2 regions of the Enterobacter adelaidei genome follow, and region 2 is predicted to be linked to the other one. Evidence: predicted binding sites of a transcription regulator. Region 2 holds the regulator's gene; the other holds the start of a gene.
The links. Region 2 encodes PurR, which represses purine synthesis genes. Its sites were predicted from a motif close to CANGCAAACGTTTGCNTG; they were not measured.
Positions count from the first base shown of each region.

Region 1 (7,695 bases), 1.9 Mb from region 2:
GAAGAACGCCGCGTGTGGGCCACCGTAGCCCATCGGCACACCGAAGCGCTGTGCAGAGCCGAAGACAATATCCGCGCCCTGTTTGCCCGGCGCAGTCAGCAATACCAGCGCCATAAAATCAGCGGCGACGCTGACAACAACTTTGCGGGATTTCAGCTCGGCAATCAGTGCGCTGTAGTCGTGAACTTCACCGGTGGTGCCTACCTGCTGCAGCAGCACGCCGAAGACGTCCTGATGATCCAGCACTTTGTCTGCATCGTCGACAATCACGTCAAAACCGAAGGTTTCCGCACGGGTGCGAACAACGTCCAGGGTTTGCGGATGAACATCGGCGGCCACGAAGAAGCGGTTCGCATTTTTCAGCTTGCTTACGCGTTTGGCCATTGCCATGGCTTCTGCCGCGGCAGTCGCTTCATCCAGCAGAGACGCGGAAGCGATATCGAGGCCAGTCAGATCCAGCGTTACCTGCTGGAAATTCAGCAGCGCTTCCAGACGGCCCTGAGACACTTCTGGCTGATAAGGTGTATAAGCGGTGTACCAGCCTGGATTTTCCAGCATATTGCGCAGGATAACCGGCGGTAACTGCACGTTGGTGTAGCCCATGCCAATGTAAGACTTGTAGCGCTTGTTCAGGCCGGCAATGGCCTTCAGCTCCGCCAGTGCGGCGAACTCCGTAGTGGCTTCCCCCACCTGAGGCGGCGTGGCAAGCTGGATATCTTTTGGCACAATCTGGCCGATCAGTGCGTTTAATGAATCCGCGCCAACTGTCTTCAGCATCTCCTGCTGTTGCTGAGCATCCGGCCCAATGTGACGTTCAATGAAGGCGCCACGGTTTTCAAGCTGGCTTAAAGTCTGTGTCATGAGCGATGGTTCCTGAAACGTGCAGTGAATTTAAGTTCCCTCTCCCACAGGGAGAGGGTTAGGGTGAGGGGAAGATGAGCACCCTCACCCCTGCCCTCTCCCGAAGGGAGAGGGGGATTAACAATTACTCGTCTTCTAGCAGTGCTTCGTACGCGGTCGCATCCAGCAGTGCAGCAACTTCCGCTTCGTCGCTGGCTTTGATCTTGAAGATCCAGCCGCCTTCATAAGGCTCGCTGTTCACCAGCTCCGGGGAGTCGCTCAGCGCGTCGTTGACGGAAACGATTTCGCCGCTCACAGGGGCGTAGATGTCAGATGCCGCTTTTACGGACTCCGCCACAGCGCAGTCATCGCCTGCACCTACGGTCGTGCCCACTTCTGGCAGATCAACAAACACCATGTCGCCCAGCAGCTCTTGTGCGTGCTCGGTGATCCCTACGGTGTAAGTGCCGTCCGCCTCTTTGCGCAGCCATTCGTGTTCTTTGCTGTATTTCAGTTCTGCTGGCACATTGCTCATTGAATTTCTCCTGATAAAAATGATTAGGCGACCGGCTTACCGGCGCGAACAAAAATCGGTTTGGTCACGTTGACCGGCATTTCACGGTTGCGGATTTGTACTACCGCCGTTTCGCCAATGCCTGCAGGCACGCGTGCCAGTGCAATACTGTAGCCCAGCGTCGGGGAGAAGGTACCGCTGGTGATCACGCCTTCACGCGGATTGCCATCAGCATCGGTAAAACGCACCGGCAGTTCACCACGCAGTACGCCTTTCTCGGTCATCACCAGACCCACCAGTTGTTCAGTGCCCTTCTCACGCTGAATTTCCAGTGCTTCACGGCCAATAAATTCACGTTCAGCAGGTTCCCACGCGATGGTCCAGCCCATATTGGCCGCCAGCGGAGAGACTCCTTCATCCATCTCCTGACCGTAAAGGTTCATACCCGCTTCCAGACGCAACGTATCACGTGCGCCCAGACCCGCTGGCTTCACACCGGCTTCCACCAGCGCACGCCAGAAATCTGCGGCTTTCTCATTTGGCATCGCAATTTCGTAACCCGCTTCACCGGTGTAGCCGGTGGTAGCGATAAACAAATCACCTGCCTGCACGCCGAAGAACGGCTTCATGCCTTCAGTCGCTTTACGCTGCTCGTCGCTGAACAGAGATGCGGCTTTCGCCTGGGCGTTCGGGCCCTGTACGGCAATCAACGACAGATCGTCACGAACGGTGATGTCGATGGCGTAAGGTTCAGCGTGTTGGGTAATCCAGGTGAGGTCTTTTTCGCGGGTAGCGGAGTTAACAACGAGGCGGAAGAAATCTTCTGTGAAGTAATAGACGATGAGGTCGTCAATCACGCCGCCGGAGGCATTTAGCATGCCGGTATAGAGCGCTTTACCCGGCGTCTTGAGTTTGGCGACGTCGTTTGCCAGCAGATAACGTAAAAACTCCCGGGTGCGGCTACCGCGCAGATCGACAATCGTCATGTGGGACACGTCGAACATACCGGCATCGGTGCGCACCGCGTGGTGCTCATCAATCTGCGAGCCGTAGTGCAGCGGCATCATCCAGCCATGGAAGTCCACCATGCGGGCGCCGCATAACACGTGTTGTTCGTACAAAGGAGTCTGTTGAGCCATCTTGTCCTCGTTGAAAAATTCACCGTGAAACCCGGTATCAGCCTCGTTTTCAGGGGCCGACGCAAACGTTCTCTTTTACCTGAACTTACCACCGAAACCGGCGATTAACCATAAGGTAAAATGGGTCATCACATTAGCTTATGACCAAAAAACGCTGAAAAGCCTACAGAGTTATTCACTGGAAAAATGCGATTAACCCCGCACAAAATTAACAATGTTCTAACAGGATTTAGCACGTGGTGATATTTCCTGCGGAAAAATGGGCCAAATTTCCGTAACATAAAATCAGCCAGATTAGATTATCTAATGCGAAAAATGAGGTGAAATTAGAATATTTCAAACGAGGGAATTTCCCCGGCACAGAGGCCGGGAAAATAAAATGTGACGGGGTTCTAAATTAGCGTAGCCAGTCCGGTAGGTCGTTAAGACCCATCGCCTGACGAAGAAGCTGAGGTTTAACGCCGGGAAGCGTATCAGCGAGCTTGAGGCCGATGTCGCGTAGCAGTTTTTTCGCCGGATTGGCACCGGCAAACAACTCACGGAAACCCTGCATACCCGCCAGCATCATTGCCGCGCTGTGCTTGCGGCTACGCTCATAGCGACGCAGATACAGATGCTGACCAATGTCTTTCCCTTCACGATGCAGACGACGCAGTTCTTCAACCAGCTCTGCCGCATCCATAAAGCCAAGGTTAACGCCCTGCCCGGCCAGCGGATGAATTGTGTGTGCCGCATCCCCCACCAGCGCCAGACGGTGAGCCGCAAACTGACGCGCGTAGCGTCCGGTTAACGGAAACACCAGACGCTCGCTCTCAAGCGTGCATAACCCAAGACGGTTATCAAACGCCATACACAGTGCCTGGTTGAACGCATCTGGCGTGGCCTCCTGCATCAGCTGCGCTTTTTCTGGCACCAGGGACCAGACAATCGAGCACAGATGCGGATCGCTTAACGGCAGGAAGGCCAGAATGCCGTCATTGTGGAAGATCTGACGCGCGACACCGCCGTGCGGCTCTTCAGTGCGGATCGTCGCCACCAGAGCATGATGACGATAATCCCAGAACGTCAGCGGAATATCGGCTTTATTACGCAGCCAGGAGTTCGCACCATCAGCGCCAACGACCAGACGTGCAGTCAACATGTCGCCGCTTTGCAGGGTGATAAACGCCTCGTTTTCACCCCACGCGACCTGCTGGATTTGAGCAGGTGCCATCAGGGTAACATCGTTACATGACTGCGCTTTTTGCCACAGCGCATGATGGATAACGGCATTCTCGATGATGTGACCGAGATGGCTATATCCCATACTTTCGTCATCAAAAGCGATATGACCAAAGCTGTCTTTATCCCATACTTCCATGCCGTGATAGCAACTGACACGCTGCGCCACGATATCTGACCAGACACCAAGACGCGTCAGCAGCTTTTCGCTGGCCGCATTAATTGCCGAGACGCGGAGTTCCGGCGGCGCATCCTGTGCGACACGCTGGGGCTGCTTTTGCTCCAGCACGGCCACGCGCAGGCCGCTGCCCTGTAAACCACAGGCCAGCGCCAGTCCAACCATTCCGCCGCCAACGATGGCGACATCAACATTTTGCACGGTGATAACTCCTTAACGCGCGACCCAACCAAGGGTCCGCTGCGCCAGCACGTCACGTGCCGGAATGAATAATTCCATCGCCATCAGCCCGAGGTTACGGCCCGCAACCAGCGGCGCCCAGCGATTGGCAAAAAGATGAACCAGGCCATCAGTGACACCAATCGTCGCCTCTTTATCCGCCTGACGTCGCTTCTGGTAATGGCTTAACACTGAGTACGCACCGCAATCTTTTTGCTCACCCCACGCTTGCGAAAGGGTTTCAGCAAGGCTCATGACATCACGTAACCCGAGGTTAAAGCCCTGACCCGCAATCGGATGCAGCGTCTGCGCGGCATTACCCACTAGCACGACACGATGCGAGATGGACTGAGACGCCGTAGTCAACGAAAGCGGGTAGACCGCCCGCTGGCCGGCATGGGTGATACGCCCCAGCCGCCAGCCAAAGGCTTTTTGCAACTCAGTGCAAAAACGTTCGTCAGACCAGGACTGAATCTCTTCAGACTTACTCTGGGGATGGCACCACACCAGCGAGCAGCGTCCGTTCGACATCGGCAGCATCGCCAGCGGGCCATACTGTGTAAAACGTTCAAACGCCCTGCCGCTGTGCGCTCCGGCCGTGGAGACATTCGCGATGACCGCCACCTGCCCATAAGCCTGCTGACGCCACTCGATACCACACTGGGTACCGAGCGCGGATCGAGAACCATCTGCGGCAACCAGAAGCTGGCCTTCAAGAACAGTGCCATTTTCCAGCGTTACACTGACCGCCCCTTCAGTGCGCCTAAAACCGGCTACACGCGCCGGACAATGCAGCGTGACGCCTGGTGCATCCTGGAGCTGACGGAACAGACGTAATCCGACGTCGTGCAGCTCAACGACCTGCCCCAGGGCATCGATACGATAATCCTGCGCATCCAGCGTGACAAAACCCGCATGACCGCGATCGCTAACATGAACGGTGTTGATCGCCGTCGCACAGTCGGCAATTGCCTGCCAGATACCAATTCGCGACAGTTGCTGACATGTCCCCTGCGCCAGCGCAATGGCGCGGGCATCAAAACCGGGGTGGTCTGAAGCCTCTGGAGCAACGGCCTCCACCAGATGCACCGGGAGTTTCCCCTGTGTCATGTGCGAAATAGCGAGTGCCAGCGTGGCCCCCGTCATTCCGCCGCCAACAATAATCACGCTCATTTGTGTGCCGCTGCCATCAGCGCCTCGATATCGTCAGCATTTTTGACCACGCTGGCCGTCAGGTTCTCGTTGCCGCTTTCGGTAATGACGATATCGTCTTCAATGCGGATGCCAATCCCGCGGTACTCTTCAGGCACATCGGCATCAGGTGCGATATACAGCCCAGGCTCTACGGTTAATACCATGCCCGGCTCCAGCACGCGCGAACGCTCTGCGCCATACGCCCCCACATCATGCACATCCAGCCCTAACCAGTGGCTCAGGCCGTGCATAAAATACGGTCGATGTGCATTTTCAGCAATCAGAGTGTCTACATCCCCTTTCAGGATACCGAGCCTGACCAGACCGGTAATCATGATGCGCACCACTTCGCCGGTCACTTCCTGGATGGACGTACCCGGACGATACAGTCTGAGCGCCGCCTCAAGGGATTCCAGAACAATGTCGTAAATCGCGCGCTGCGCCGGTGAGAATTTACCGTTCACCGGGAAGGTACGGGTGATGTCCCCCGCGTAGCCCTGATATTCGCAACCGGCGTCAATCAGCACCAGATCGCCGTCGCGCAGCGCGCTTTCGTTTTCGGTGTAATGCAGAATGCAGCCGTTTTCTCCGCCGCCAACGATGGTGTTGTAAGAGGGATAACGCGCGCCGTGGCGGTTAAATTCGTGGTGAATTTCGCCTTCCAGCTGGTATTCGAACATTCCGGGACGGCATTTCTCCATCGCGCGGGTGTGCGCCAGCGCGCTGATTTCGCCCGCACGGCGCATCAAATTCAGCTCTTCTTCAGACTTGAACAGGCGCATCTCATGCACCACCGGACGCCAGTCTGTGAGCGTGGCGGGGGCGGACAGGTTCTGCCGCGAGCCTTTGCGCAGCTTATCCAGGGCGGTAAAGACAATTTCATCGGCATACGCGTATTCGCCCTGGGCGTGGTAAAGCACATCCAGACCATTCAACAACTGATAGAGCTGCTGATTGATTTCGCTAAACGCCAGCGCACGGTCAACGCCCAGCTTCGCCGGCGCGGCCTCCTGGCCTAAGCGGCGGCCAAACCAGATTTCGGCCGTCAGATCGCGTACGCGGTTGAAAATCACGCTGTGGTTGTGGGTGTCATTGCTTTTAATCAGCACCAGTACCGCTTCCGGCTCGTTAAAGCCGGTGAAGTACCAGAAATCGCTGCTCTGTCGATAGGGATATTCGCTGTCGGCGCTGCGCGTTACTTCGGGCGCGGCAAAAATCAGCGCAGCGCTTCCCGGCTGCATTTTGGCGAGCAGCGCCTGGCGGCGGCGCGAATACTCTTGATTCGAGATAACCATGACACCCTCCTGTGCGTTATTTTTCTTAATGTAAGGTTGGTTTGCGGACTTCCGGCGCGGTCGGCTGTGAGCGCGTAAAGTTGTCGTGGCACAGCAACGCCGCCACGCGCACATACTCGATGATCTCTTCGAGAGACATTTCCAGCTCTTCCTGGTCTTCGTCTTCATCGTAACCAAGCTGTGCAATGTTTCGCAGATCGTCGATCGCCTCACCGGCTTCGCCGGTCACTTTATCGAGTTTAGGCTGTGTCACACCCAGCCCCAGCAGATAGTGGTTTACCCAACCTGCCAGCGCATCAGCGCGATCAAACACGCTTACGTCATCGCCCTCAGGCAGATAAAGCTGAAAAAGGAAGCCATCGTCTTCCAGTGAATCACTGATGGCGGCGTGCATTTTACGCAGTGCCTCCGCCAGCTCGTGACCAAACGCCAGCCCTTCGTTCGTGAGGTCGTGGATCAGCGGCTGCCATGAGCTGTCGCTGTTTCCGCCGCACAGCATGCCACTGATCAAACCGTGCATTTCGGCAGGGGTTAAACCCACTCCCTGCTGGTTCAGTAACTGGTTTAAATCGTTGTAACCAGGCATTTCGTTCTGTATAGACATGAGCATTCGTCATCAAAGGGGGGAAGTTTCATGATATGCTACCACTTTGGACCCTGGTGATACCAGAAAAGGGCTTGTATCTTCACATCAGGGTAGCTATAGTGTCGCCCCTTCGCGGCCCCCGGGGCAGTAAGCGAAGGCAGCGCAGTCAATCAGCAGGAAGGTGGCATGTCTGCACAACCCGTCGATCTCCAGATTTTTGGCCGTTCACTGCGAGTGAATTGTCCACCTGAACAAAGGGATGCCCTGAATCAGGCTGCGGACGATTTGAATCAGCGGTTGCAAGATCTAAAAGAACGCACTAGAGTCACAAATACTGAGCAGCTGGTTTTCATCGCCGCGTTGAACATCAGCTATGAACTGACTCAGGAAAAAGCGAAGACCCGCGACTACGCGGCAAGTATGGAGCAGCGCATTAAAATGCTCCAGCAGACCATAGAACAGGCATTGCTTGATCAAGGTCGCAATCCCGAAAGACCGGGACCAAAGTT
Region 1 covers NZ_CP154353.1:3,819,064-3,826,758, forward strand. The annotation lists gene gcvP (aminomethyl-transferring glycine dehydrogenase) at 1-861, opposite strand, end outside; gene gcvH (glycine cleavage system protein GcvH) at 986-1,375, opposite strand; gene gcvT (glycine cleavage system aminomethyltransferase GcvT) at 1,399-2,493, opposite strand; gene ubiI (FAD-dependent 2-octaprenylphenol hydroxylase) at 2,891-4,093, opposite strand; gene ubiH (2-octaprenyl-6-methoxyphenyl hydroxylase) at 4,106-5,284, opposite strand; gene pepP (Xaa-Pro aminopeptidase) at 5,281-6,594, opposite strand; gene AAHF05_RS18565 (YecA family protein) at 6,626-7,204, opposite strand; gene zapA (cell division protein ZapA) at 7,373-7,695, shown strand, end outside.
Region 1: a site for PurR is predicted at 2,552-2,569, ahead of gcvT (glycine cleavage system aminomethyltransferase GcvT). Genes of this name have one in related genera too.

Region 2 (7,695 bases):
ATTACGATCCACCACGTCAAAATAGGTGTTGTAGTTCTTCGGTCCCACGTGCTCGAACATGCCCACCGAAACGATACGGTCAAACTGTTCGTTAAGATCGCGGTAATCCTGTAGCCGGATATCCACATCGAGACCCTGGCAGCGTTCCCGCGCCATCTTTTGCTGTTCAGCTGAAATAGTGACACCCACCACGCTGACGCCGTAGTGCTTCGCCATAAACCAGGCCAGCCCACCCCAGCCGCAGCCGATATCCAGCACGCGCATTCCGGGTTCTAACTTCAGTTTCTCGCTAATCAGATGCAGCTTAGCCTGTTGAGCCTCTTCCAGCGTCGAAGCCTCTTTCCAGTAAGCGCAGGAATATTGCATGAAGGGGTCAAGCATACGGTTGAACAGGTCGTTGCCGAGATCGTAATGCTCTTTGCCGACGATCCACGCGCGTTTTTTACTTTGCAGATTAAACAGCCGGGCAGAGGCGACGCGCAGTGTGTCTTTCAGATTGCGGGGGAGTTGATTTTCCAGACCGGCACGCAACACGCTGGAGAAGAAGATATCCAGCCGTTCGCACTCCCACCAGCCGTCCATATAGCTTTCCCCCAGGCCTAACGAACCCTCCCGCAACACGCGCTTAAAAAAGTCGGGATGTTTAACCTGGGGATCGGCTGGCGACGATCCATTGATAGTGATGCCTGCTCGACCTAACAGTTCACTGACGATCCGGGACCAGTTATCGTCCGGAACGCTGACTTCTTCTATACACGATGAACTCATAGCTTCTCCATCACCCTGTGTGATCAGAACCTTCAAACAGCGTAGACGCTTTTTTTGGTTTGTGAGAAATCTCACGGTAAATACCGCGAGGCTAATATCCGACGTAGAACAGAGGAAGGGAGATAACCCTTGCCGAAATGCCTTCCATGGTAAAACGGGAGCACTCCGGCTCCCGTTAACACTTAATATTTATCGTATTTAATCGAACCAAATTTAGTATAGGCCGCAAAATTTGGTGATTCAATAAAAAATTCTTAGCAACCTAATCACTGGGAGTTAACATAATTTCCGGCGCGATTACGCATGCGATGTTTCAACCGGCGTGCTGTTATTCAGCTCACGCTGTGCGGAAGCCTGCATACGGTAGCCCACAAAGGCCAGCACAACGGTCACCAGCATCACGGTAGTGGTGGTCAGGAGCGGTGTGGCAATCAGCGCAGAGACCACCAGGCTTGCCAGGAAGCACAGACCCAACTGCAGGGTGTTCTGCAGCGCAGCCGCGCGACCCGTCGCCTGCGGGAACGGACGTAATGCCTGCGCCACAACGATAGGGTAGATTGCCCCGTTAGCGACGGCCATCACGCAGAATGGCATTAAAATTTCTACCAGACCGGTGCCAGGGATAAAACCAACGGCCCATGTCCCGATAACGCTCAATGCATACAGCACCAGCAGCCACGGCAGCATCTGCTGACCTTCCCATTTCTGCAGCGCCGCACGACAGCCGTACCCACCCACCAGGAATGCGATGGTTTGCGGGACATAGCTCAGGCCGATCGCCGCTGGGCTGTACCCCATATCGTGCAGAATAAATGGCGAACCGGTCAGCCACGCGAAGAAGCTCGCCGAGCAGGCGGCATAAATCAGGACATTACCGCGATACGCTTTGGCACTCAGCAAAGAGGTAAAGGTAATGGGCTTCGCATCCGCATGTGCCTCTTTTTTATGCGCTGGTTTGAGCGCGAATGCCGGCAGCATAAGTACCAGTGTGATGGCAAACAACGTGGCAAAGATAGCCTGCCACTCGAAATGCACCAGGATCCAGCTGCCCAGCAGCGGGGCGAGGGCAGGTGAAAGCCCTACCAGCGGCATAATGGTGGCGAAAATCCGGTTGGTGCGGTTGGCTGGGTAGTAGTCGGTAACAAGGGCCTGCCAGGTCACCGCTGCTGCACAGACGCCGACGGCCTGCACAAAGCGCAGCACCAGCAGCCAGGTCGCATCGCGTACCCATAACATACCCAGACAGCCGACGGCAAAAATGCCAAGTCCCAGCAACAGTACTGGTTTACGGCCAAAACGATCTGATAGCGGCCCCCAAAGTAGCTGCGCGAAGGCGAAACCGGCGAGGAACAAACTCAGGCTGGCGCTGATGGCCGCTGCAGGGGTTTGCAAATCTTCCTGCATGGCGGCGAAAGCCGGCAGGTACATATCAGTGGCCAAAAAGCCCAGCACGCTTAAGCCGCCGAGCCAGACTAAAAAACCTTTCCTGGGTTGCATTGTTTTATTCTCCTGAGGAGGCAGGTATACATTGGCGCTGAGTGTAGGGAGTGCAAAGCCGCTTGTGAAACGCTAATATTTGGCGTGTGCATTCAAATTTTTTGCAGGCAGAAAATGTGGTCAGATTATTCTCTTGAAGTGGTCGATGCTGTCGCGCGTAACGGCAGTTTCAGTGGAGCGGCGCAGGAGTTACACCGCGTGCCTTCAGCTATCAGCTATACAGTACGTCAGCTGGAGGAGTGGCTGGCGGTTCCGCTGTTTGAACGGCGACATCGTGATGTGGAATTAACGCCCGCCGGCGCGTGGTTTTTGAAAGAAGGACGTTCTGTCATCAAAAAAATGCAGATCACCCGCGAACAGTGTCAGCAGATCGCTAACGGCTGGCGGGGGCATCTTTCCATCGCGGTGGATAATATCGTCAAACCCGAGCGTACCCGGCAAATGATTGTCGACTTCTATCGTCATTTTTCTGACGTCGAATTGCGGGTGTCGCAGGAAGTGTTTAACGGCGTCTGGGATGCGCTGGCGGACGGCAGGGCAGAGATGGCGATCGGGGCCACGCAGGCGATTCCGGTTGGGGGACGTTATGCGTTTCGCGATATGGGGATGCTGAGCTGGAAATGCGTGGTGGCAAGCGATCATCCGCTGGCGGCTCTGGAAGGCCCCTTGAGCGACGATACGCTACGCAACTGGCCGTCTCTGGTACTGGAGGATACGTCCCGTTCATTACCCAAGCGTATCACCTGGCTTCTGGACAACCAGCGGCGGGTGGTTGCACCCGACTGGGAATCGTCGGCGACGTGCCTCAGTGCTGGCTTGTGCGTTGCGATGGTGCCCGTTCATTTTGCGCGGCCGCGAATTGACACCGGAGAGTGGGTTGAACTGACACTGGAGAACCCGTTCCCGGATGCGGCCTGCTGCCTCACCTGGCAACAAAATGATGTCTCGCCAGCGATGGCCTGGCTGCTGGATTATCTGGGAGACAGCGAAACGCTAAACCGGGAATGGTTACGGGAGCCAGCTTAACTGGCCCCGTGAAGAGATTACCGGCGGTAGTCGCGGAACGGACCATCCGCAACGGAGCGGCGTTCAATAAGACGCGGGTGAACTTCAATGGACTGCGACTCTTCACGTTTGTTGACGATCCTGTCCATCAGCATATTGAAGGCGGTTTCACCCAGTGAGTCTTTCGGCTGGTGAATGGTCGTTAAGGCCGGCGTAAAGAAGCGCGCGTTACGCACGTTGTCATACCCGATCACAGAAATATCCTGCGGTACACGCAGACCCAGCTCATCGGCAGCACAGAGGGCACCCATTGCCATGATGTCGCCCCCGCAGAAAACGGCGGTCGGACGATGCTGCTGGGAGACGATCTGCTGCATCGCGCGGTAGCCCGACTCCGGTTCGAAGTCGCCCTGCACGATCCAGTTTTCCGGCACGGTGATCAGCGCTTCTTCCATCGCTTTCATAAACCCAGCCAGACGACCTGCACCGGTATTGCGCTCCAGTGGACCCGGGATCACGCCGATCTCGCGGTGACCGCGTTCTATCAGATAACGACCCGCCATATAACCGCCTTCAAAGGCGTTATCGATAACGGAATCGGTGAAGTCCGCGCGGGCTTCACCCCAGTCCATCACCACCATTGGGATATGGCGATACTCTTCCAGCATCGACAACACAGATTCCGGGTACTCGGAACACATCACCAGCAGGCCATCCACGCGCTTTTGCGCCATCATCGACAGGTAGGCGCGCTGTTTTTCAATGCTGTTCCACGCGTTGCCCAGAATCAGGGTATAGCCTTTTTGAAAACAGTTTTTCTCAACCGCTTCAATGATCTCGGCAAAATAGGCCGCTTCACTGCTGGTCGCCAGCAAACCAATAGACTTGGTGTGATTAACCTTGAGGCTACGCGCAACCGCACTTGGCGAATAGTGCAGCTCTTTGATCGCTGCCCAGACGGCGTTGCGCGTCTCTTCCGCCACAAAGCGGGTTTTGTTAATTACATGTGATACGGTTGTAGTGGAAACGTTTGCGCGTTTTGCTACATCTTTAATTGTTGCCATTAAATGTCACTCCAGACCATATCCTAAACTCCTGAAAAACTTGAAGGTAAACGTTTGCCTTCTCTCACCCTTATCACGCAATTTTGAATTGCGACACGCCGGGAAAACGACACAGGACGTCAGGAGGGGGTCAATGGCCGGTACGCTAATAAATTTAGCGTGGAATTTTGTCCTATCTTGATGAAAAGGGGAAGAGGTAAAGTGGTTATCCGTTTAAATCCAGGAAGATTTTTGACGTAAATTGTGCAAAAATGAGCAAGCTCACTTTTCGTGGGGGGATTCAAAGGAGAAAAATTGATGAGTTCCGATCTGAAGTTTTCGCTGTTCACCACCGTTATTGTGCTGGCTTTGATTGTCGCAGCGGGTCTGACGGCCGCACTGCACTGATTTACGTGGAGGGAGAGCTTTCTCCCTCCCGATTCCCCGGATTGTTACTTCTCTGGCAAAAATCTTTTGCCGTTTTGTTAACTTCTCATTTTTTGTGATTGATGTCATGCTTTCCGCTTCTTTGTTCTGTGTCACCTCATGACACGGCATCCGGAGTTGACGTATGAAAATCAATTTTCCCCTGCTGGCCCTGGCGATTGGCGCTTTTGGGATTGGCACCACTGAATTCTCCCCGATGGGTTTACTGCCTGTTATTGCCAGAGGCGTGGATGTCTCGATCCCTGCCGCAGGGATGTTAATCAGCGCCTACGCTATCGGCGTGATGGTCGGGGCGCCGCTGATGACGCTTCTGCTTTCGCATCGCGCGCGCCGCAATGCGCTGATTTTCCTGATGGCGATTTTCACACTGGGCAACGTGCTTTCCGCCATTTCGCCGGACTACACCACATTGATGCTGTCACGCATTCTGACCAGCCTTAACCACGGCGCGTTCTTTGGGCTGGGGTCGGTTGTTGCCGCAAGCGTGGTGCCAAAACACAAGCAGGCGAGTGCCGTGGCAACCATGTTTATGGGACTAACGATTGCCAACATCGGCGGGGTGCCTGCGGCAACCTGGCTGGGTGAAGCGATCGGCTGGCGTATGTCTTTCCTGGCGACGGCCGGTCTCGGTGTGATCGCGATGGTGGCACTGTTCTTCTCCCTGCCGAAAGGCAGCGCGGGGGAACGTCCTGACGTGCGCAAAGAGTTGTCTGTGCTGGTACGCCCGCAGGTGCTCTCGGCATTGCTGACGACCGTGTTGGGGGCAGGGGCGATGTTTACCCTCTATACCTACATTTCTCCCGTGCTTCACGACATCACTCACGCGACACCGATCTTTATCACTGCGATGCTGGTGTTGATTGGCGTGGGCTTCTCGATTGGTAACTATCTGGGTGGGAAATTTGCCGACCGTTCCGTGAGCGGGACGTTGAAGGGCTTCTTAACCCTGCTGATTGTCATCATGATTGCTATTCCGTGGCTGGCACGTAATGAGTTCGGAGCAGCCATTGCGATGGTCGTCTGGGGAGCTGCCACCTTTGCTGTGGTTCCACCGCTGCAAATGCGCGTGATGCGGGTCGCCCATGAGGCGCCGGGTCTTTCGTCTTCAGTGAATATTGGCGCGTTCAATCTCGGTAATGCGCTCGGTGCAGCCGCCGGTGGCGCGGTTATTTCCGGGGGGCTGGGATACAGTTTTGTACCGGTGATGGGGGCGATTATTGCCGCGCTTGGTCTGCTGTTGGTGATGATGTCCGGTCGTAAGCAGCCAGAAACAGCCTGCGCTGCTGAATAAGCAAAAAAACGCAGAAGGGCGAACCCTTCTGCGTGTCTCTTATGCGGCGAAGTTCTTCGCCACAAACTCCCAGTTAACCAGTGCCCAGAAGTGCTCCAGGTAGTTCGGGCGCGCGTTACGGTAATCAATGTAGTAAGCGTGTTCCCAAACGTCCACGGTCATCAGCGGCTTAGCGCTGGTGGTCAGTGGGGTACCCGCGTTAGAGGTGGAAACGATAGCCAGTTTGCCATCGGCTTCTTTTACCAGCCACGTCCAGCCAGAACCGAAGTTCTTGATAGCTGCATCGGTAAATTTCGCTTTGAAATCCGCGAAGCTGCCAAAGGCGGCATTGATGGCGGTAGCCAGTTCACCGGCAGGTTCGCCACCGGCGTTTGGCGCCAGGCAGTGCCAGTAGAAGGTATGGTTCCACACCTGAGCTGCGTTGTTGAATACGCCCCCCTCAGAGCTGCGGACGATCTCTTCCAGCGTTTTGCCTTCGAAATCGGTGCCCTTGATCAGGTTGTTCAGGTTGGTGACGTACGTCTGGTGATGCTTGCCGTAGTGATATTCCAGGGTTTCCGCAGAAATGTGCGGTGCCAGGGCGTCTTTTGCATACGGTAGTGCAGGTAATTCGAACGACATTGCTTCTCTCCTTATTGTATTTTGTGTTGCCAATAACCACACAGACAACGAGGAGAGGATAGCAAATTGAAAGGGTATGCAAAAGAGGAACTTACCCTGCCGCGACGCGGCAGGGCAGGGATTAGCGAATGGTTTTAGGTGTCATGACGCGACGCGCGCCGACGTAGTGGCGAACCCAGTAGTCTTCACTCAGCGAGGTGATCTGAATATCCTGACCGCTGCGTGGTGACTGAATGAATTTTCCGTTACCGACATAGACACCGACGTGGTCAGCCGTGCCGCGACCCTGTGTACGGAAGAAGACCAGATCGCCGTTTTCCAGCTCACCACGGTCAACCGGAGAAGCATCGCGCAGGTGGTACATTTCATTGGCAGTACGTGGAATGCGGAACTTCACCAGATCTTTATAGGCGTAATAGACGAGACCACTGCAGTCAAAACCGGTACGCGGTGAACTGCCACCCCAGTGATAAGGTTTGCCAATTTGCCCCATCAGTTTGTTCATCGCGGTTTTTTGCGCTTTCTGTACCCGCACTTTATGCACTTCCGCTATTTTCGTGACCTTCGTGCATTTCGCCTTGTGGCCTTTACGCGTGATGCATTTTTCAGTCACGAGGTTGGCGGCAGTCTGCGAGGCTTTACTTTTGGATGTGTGAGCAGTGCGGGAAGATTTTGTTTTTGTCTTGCTGGAAGCGGTTTGTTTAGTCTGAGCAGTTGTTTTTTTCTTGTCGTTCTTACTGGTGGTTTTTTTCTTACGTTCTGTGGCTTTCACCAGATGGTTCTTTTGCACAGCAGAATGCCGCGCCTGCTGAGAGGCGTTTGCCACTGGCGTGAAAGTGAGTGATGTAAACAGTAAAGCACAGAGCGTGATCGAGATTTTATTTATCCGCGCCACTGGGCAGTCCCCTGATAAATGCAGGCCATCTATAGTACCTGCGTATGATTTACAAAGCCCGTCGATTCTAATCCATAAAAACCCGAGAAGTTAATAGCATTTTTCAATCTACAATCGTGTTTCGTTAG
Region 2 covers NZ_CP154353.1:1,947,010-1,954,704, forward strand. The annotation lists gene cfa (cyclopropane fatty acyl phospholipid synthase) at 1-768, opposite strand, end outside; gene punC (purine nucleoside transporter PunC) at 1,066-2,265, opposite strand; gene punR (DNA-binding transcriptional activator PunR) at 2,380-3,291, shown strand; gene purR (HTH-type transcriptional repressor PurR) at 3,309-4,334, opposite strand; gene AAHF05_RS09575 (YnhF family membrane protein) at 4,632-4,721, shown strand; gene AAHF05_RS09580 (MFS transporter) at 4,885-6,051, shown strand; gene sodB (superoxide dismutase [Fe]) at 6,091-6,672, opposite strand; gene AAHF05_RS09590 (C40 family peptidase) at 6,794-7,567, opposite strand.